One region of the Pantoea sp. X-Soil-OKNW-713 genome, then DNA from elsewhere that is predicted to be linked to it. Evidence: predicted binding sites of a transcription regulator. Region 1 holds the regulator's gene; the other holds the start of a gene.
The links. The regulator CRP, encoded in region 1, controls carbon source genes, mostly activating them, when cyclic AMP is high. The targets are predictions, from matches to a motif close to ATGTGANNNNNNTCACAT.
Positions count from the first base shown of each region.

Region 2: AC6I8R_RS00570 (PTS mannitol transporter subunit IICBA) is a predicted target of CRP. The motif match lies at 1,278-1,295, and genes of this name have one in related genera.

Region 1 is NZ_AP035995.1:4,042,248-4,045,382, forward strand. Features, by position in the region: gene AC6I8R_RS18920 (phosphoribulokinase) at 1-293, shown strand, start outside; gene AC6I8R_RS18925 (OsmC family protein) at 385-789, opposite strand; gene crp (cAMP-activated global transcriptional regulator CRP) at 1,092-1,724, shown strand; gene AC6I8R_RS18935 (YccS/YhfK family putative transporter) at 1,783-3,135, shown strand, end outside.
Region 2 is NZ_AP035995.1:117,925-121,059, reverse strand. Features, by position in the region: gene AC6I8R_RS00580 (gamma-glutamyltransferase family protein) at 1-210, shown strand, start outside; gene AC6I8R_RS00575 (DUF3053 domain-containing protein) at 393-1,109, shown strand; gene AC6I8R_RS00570 (PTS mannitol transporter subunit IICBA) at 1,552-3,135, shown strand, end outside.

The DNA.
Region 1 (3,135 bases):
TCATCACCCCGCAGTTCTCACGCACCCATATCAACTTCCAGCGCGTACCTACCGTCGATACGTCTAACCCGTTTGCTGCGCGTGAAATTCCATCACTGGATGAAAGCTTTGTGGTGATCCATTTCCGTGGTCTGGAAGGTATTGCCTTCCCCTATCTGCTGGCGATGATTCAGGATTCCTTTATCTCGCATATGAACACCCTGGTGGTGCCCGGCGGCAAAATGGGGCTGGCGATGGAGCTGATTATGACGCCGCTGGTGCAGCGACTGATTGAAGGCAAACGCATCGAATAATCAAACATAACCGTAACGGCGCGATTTATTGCGCGATCCCGAGATCGCTGCGGGAAAAATCCGCACGATAAATCGCTCCGCTACGTTCGTGCTAAAGTTCGATAACCTCGTAACTGTGGGTGATTTCTACCCCTTTGCCCAGCATAATCGCCACCGAGCAATATTTCTCAGCCGACAGATCAACCGCTCGCGCCACCGCTTTATCGCCCAGCGCTTTGCCGGTAACAATAAAATGCAGGTTGATATGTGTGAAAATGCGTGGCGCTTCTTCACGACGTTCCGAGGTCAGTTTGACCTCACAATCCTTCACATCATTGCGCCCTTTTTGCAGGATCGACACGACGTCAATCGCGCTGCAACCGCCTGCCGCCATCAGCACCATCTCCATCGGGCTCGGTGCTTTGTCGCCCGAATTGCCATCCATTAATATCTGGTGACCTGATGAGGATTCTCCGAGAAAGGTAAGCCCTTCCACCCATTTAACCCGTGCCTGCATTATTCTTTCTCCTGAATAGGCTGATTTGCCGCCAGAGTACGCTTTCACCTGAGAAACAGCAATCCAGACTAATCGCCCTTTTGCTGAAGCGAGACAACAGAAGACAGCTAGCAAAAGCTGTGCTACAAACAGAGCTGAAAATATTTTCGTCGCAATAGACGAAGGCGGGAAGAATCAGAAGCCTGGCTTAAGAGTCCACCCGAATAATTTTCCTTAACAGGAAGCGCTCTACGATTTCACCGCCTGACAGGGAAAACTGCCCCCTGTGTTTTGGGCACGATTACAACAGAGGATAATAGCGAATGGTTCTCGGCAAACCGCAAACAGACCCTACACTCGAATGGTTCCTGTCCCATTGCCATATTCACAAATATCCATCCAAAAGCACCCTGATTCATCAGGGTGAGAAAGCGGAAACGCTCTACTACATCGTGAAAGGTGCCGTTGCGGTGCTGATCAAGGATGAAGAAGGCAAAGAGATGATTCTCTCCTACCTCAATCAGGGGGATTTCATCGGCGAGCTTGGCCTGTTTGAAGAAGGTCAGGAACGTAGTGCCTGGGTACGAGCCAAAACTGCCTGCGAAGTGGCTGAAATTTCCTACAAAAAATTCCGTCAGCTGATTCAGGTAAACCCGGATATTTTAATGCGTCTTTCGGCGCAGATGGCGCGTCGCCTACAGGTGACATCAGAAAAAGTGGGCAACCTTGCCTTCCTTGATGTGACCGGTCGCATTGCGCAGACGCTGCTCAATCTGGCCAAACAGCCCGATGCCATGACCCACCCGGACGGGATGCAGATCAAAATCACCCGTCAGGAAATTGGTCAGATCGTCGGATGCTCACGCGAGACAGTTGGCCGTATTCTGAAAATGCTGGAAGATCAAAACCTGATCTCCGCACATGGTAAAACCATCGTCGTTTACGGCACCCGCTAATTTCTTCTCACCCACGGCGTGATGGCAGCATCACGCCGTTTTTGTCTGCGATGAGCTGATGTGGCGTCGAATCATCTATCATCCCGAAGTGAACTATGCCCTGCGGCAAACGCTGGTGCTGTGCCTGCCCGTGGCCCTCGGCTGGCTGTTTGGCGACCTGCAAAAAGGCTTGCTGTTCTCCTTAGTGCCCGCCTGTTGCAACATCGCCGGTCTTGATACGCCGCATAAACGCTTTTTTAAACGCCTGATTATTGGTGGTTCCCTGTTTGCGACCGGCAGCTTTCTGATCCAGTGGCTGACGGATTATCACGTCCCCCTGCCGCTGATTCTGCTGGTGCTGCCGTTATTAGTGGGCGTGACGGGTGAGATCAGCCCGTTGCATGGCCGCTTGTTGCCTGCCACGCTGATTGCCTCCATCTTTACCCTGAGCCTGGTGGGACGTATGCCGATCTGGGTGCCGCCGCTGCTCTATATCGGCGGGACCTTGTGGTATGGGTTGTTCAACTGGTTCTGGTTTTGGCTGTGGAAAGAGCAGCCGATGCGCGAGTCGCTGAGCCTGCTGTACCGTGAGCTGGCGGATTATTGCGATGCCAAATATACCCTGTTGACGCAGCTGACCGACCCGGAGAAAGCGCTGCCGCCGTTGCTGGCGCGCCAGCAGAAAGCGGTAGATCTGATCACCACCTGCTACCAGCAAATGCATATGCTGTCGGCCAGCCGCGATAACAGCCACAAACGCCTGACGCGTGCCTTTCAGGTGGCGCTCGATTTGCAGGAACATATCTCCGTCAGCCTGCATCAGCCGGAAGAAGTGCAAAAGCTGGTGGAGCAGAGCCATGCAGAAGCGGTGATTCGCTGGAATGCCAAGACCATCTCCGCCCGTCTGCGCTTGCTGGCCGATGCCATTTTGTATCATCAGCTGCCGGAACGGTTTCAAATGGATAAGCAGCTGGGTGCGCTGGAAAAAATTGCCCGCCAGCACCCGGACAATCCGGTGGGGAATTTCTGCCTGTATCACTTCAGCCGCATTGCGCGCGTGCTGCGCACCCAGAAACCGCTGTATACCCGTGATCTGATGGCCGACCGCCAACGGCGTCTGCCGTTTTTTCCGGCGCTGCGCAGCTATCTGTCGCTGAAATCCCCCGCCTTACGCACCGCTGCACGTTTTGCCGTGATGCTGATGTTTGGTAGCGCGCTGGCGCTGTTCTTCAACATCCCCAAACCTTACTGGATTCTGATGACCACCATGTTCGTCAGCCAGAATGGCTACAGCGCCACGCGGGTAAGAATTCAGCACCGAGCGCTCGGCACCTTTGCCGGGCTGTTGATTGCTGCCGCCTCGTTACGCTTTGACGTACCGGAATCCATCACCCTGTTGTTTATGCTGGCGATCACCCTCGCCAGCTATCTG
Region 2 (3,135 bases), 3.9 Mb from region 1:
CGCGTGGTACAGGGGCGCGAAGTGGTGGTTGAAGCCGGGATGGATCGTAATGCGATTGCGGCGCTACGTGGCATGGGTCATCAGATTGTGGTGGAGGACCCGCTTCAGGGCTACAACTTCGGCGGTGCCCAGGCGATTGTGCGCGACCCGCAAGGGTTCTATATCGCTGCCACCGAAAGCCGCAAAGATGGACAAGCATTGGTGTATTGACGCCAGCCAGTGATTCCCCGCGCAATAAATTGCGCCGCGACGTGCACTGAAGCGTCGCGGCGCGATTTATCGCGCAGTTTTTACCTCACCCCGCCGTTGTGCGCACCAGGCCATTGTTCTATCCTTTAGGACCTTTCCCATCGAATTGAAATCTGCCATTAGGTGACTTACAGGAGTTGAATATGGCGTCAGGAATTTCCCGCATCTGGATGCGTAGCGGCATGCTGGTCGTCACGCTGCTCGCAGTGCTGCAACTTACCGCCTGTGGCGACAAAGAGGGCGATCAGCGTAAAGCCTTTACTGATTTTCTCCAGAACACGGTCATGCGCAGCGGCGAGCATCTGCCCAGCCTGAGCGAAAACCAGAAGCAAACGTTCGGCAACTACGCGAGTGATTACGCCATTCTTTATGGTTTCTCGCAGCAGGTGAATCAGGCGGTTGAACAGGGCATGCGTCCGGTGGTCGATGAGCTGGCGGCCATTCGCGTACCGCAGGATTACCTGACGCGTCGTGACACCCTGCGCCAGGCCAGCGGCAATCTGAGCGTGCTGACACAGCAAATTCAGAGCGCCAAAATGCAGGCCGACAGCAGCCATGCTGCGCTGAAACAGCCAGATGACCTGAAAAAAGTGTATGACAGCGTCTATACCAAAGTGGTCACCCAACCGGCCAGCACCCTGATCCCGTTGCTGCCACAGTTGCAGGCGCTGAGCCAGGCGGCGGTACAGACCGGTGATTACCTGCAATCGCAGGGTACACGCGTGACTTTCAATGATGGCGGCGTGCAATTCCCGACCCAGGATCAGGCCACCCAATACAACACGCTGATGAGCACCCTCTCCAGCAATGCCCAGGCTCTGACCCAGGCGCAGAATACTGTTCAAAGCGGTTTTCAGTAATTCTTCAGGCGGGTAATCATGGATTACCCGCTTTTCAGACTTTTGTCACTTCCTTACATCCCGCTTTTCTGATTCTCCCTGCTGCGGCAGAGTGTGATCTGGCGCATTTTCGACCAAAGATTGTTTGTGATCTTCATCACATTTATGAAACAAACCCCATAAGTAAAAAAGTGATAAATGTCACATTTAGCCCACTGATTTGTCTAAATATTCAGCATCGTACTTTTCTTACACGACATTTTTGTGATCAATGTCACCTAATAGCACCCTGCTCACCCCAATTTAGCGTGATCTGAATCACACTTTACCCACGCTCTACGCAGCGTCATAAACTAGTGCTAGAGTCCGCCTGCATACAGTAATGCCACGGCCCCCGCCGTAACGTCTTAACAAAAACAAACGCGCTCTCTTATTGCAGCGCGTCTCAATAAGGGGTGGGTTTATGTCCTCATCAGTGAAGGTCAAAGTTCAGAGCTTTGGTCGCTTTCTGAGTAACATGGTGATGCCTAACATCGGTGCGTTTATCGCCTGGGGTATCATCACTGCACTGTTCATTCCAACCGGATGGATTCCAAACGCGACGCTGGCGAAACTCGTTGGCCCGATGATTACCTACCTGCTGCCGCTGTTGATCGGTTTCACCGGTGGTCGTCTGGTGGGTGGCGATCGTGGTGGCGTGGTCGGCGCAATCACCACTATGGGTGTGATTGTCGGTGCGGATATGCCGATGTTCCTCGGCTCCATGATTGCCGGTCCGCTGGGCGGCTGGGCGATCAAACACTTTGACCGTGCCGTTGATGGCAAGATCAAAAGCGGCTTCGAGATGCTGGTGAACAACTTCTCCGCCGGTATCATCGGTATGCTGCTGGCGCTGCTGGCGTTTATCGGTATCGGTCCGTTGGTGGAAGGTCTGTCCCATATTCTCGCCGCAGGCGTAAACCTGATGGTGCAGAATAACCTGCTGCCGTTGACCTCCATCTTTGTTGAACCGGCGAAAATCCTGTTCCTCAACAACGCCATCAACCACGGTATCTTCTCTCCGCTGGGTATCCAGCAGGCGAGCGAAGTGGGCAAATCGATCTTCTTCCTGATCGAAGCCAACCCAGGTCCGGGTATGGGCGTACTGGTGGCGTATATGATTTTTGGTCGCGGTAGCGCCAAACAATCAGCCGGTGGTGCTGCCATCATCCACTTCCTGGGTGGTATCCACGAAATTTATTTCCCGTACGTCCTGATGGCACCGCGTCTGCTGCTGGCGGTAATCCTCGGTGGTATGACTGGCGTGTTCACCCTGACCGTACTGCACGGCGGCCTGGTTTCTCCGGCTTCTCCGGGTTCCATCCTGGCAGTGCTGGCGATGACGCCAAAAGGCACTTACTTTGCTAACGTGACCGCGATTATCGCTGCGTTCGCCGTCTCCTTTGTCATCTCGTCTATCCTGCTGAAAACCAGCAAAGTAAAAGATGAAGACGACATCGAAGCCGCCACCAAACGTATGCAGGACATGAAAGCCCAGTCTAAAGGCCAGAGCGTTGCAGGTGCGCCGGTTGCCGGTGATGCGATGAGCGTTGACCTGAACCACGTACGTAAAATCATCGTGGCTTGTGATGCCGGTATGGGTTCCAGTGCAATGGGTGCAGGCGTACTGCGTAAGAAAGTGCAGGATGCCGGTCTGAGCAACATTTCGGTGACCAACAGCGCCATTAACGCCCTGCCGGGTGACGTGGACCTGGTGATCACCCACCGCGATCTGACCGAGCGTGCGATGCGTCAGGCACCGCAGGCCCAGCATATTTCGCTGAACAACTTCCTCGACAGTGCCTTGTACACCAATTTGACCGAGCGTCTGGTGGCGGCCAATCGTAGCGAAGCCCATCGCGAAACCGTGCAGACCACACTGGCTGACAGCTTCGATGCCGGTAACGCGCATCTGTTCAAACTGGGTGCAAACAACGTGTTCCTTGGCCTGAGCGCCAGCAACAAAGAGCAGGCGATTCGCTTTGCCGGTGAGCAACTGGTAAAAGGC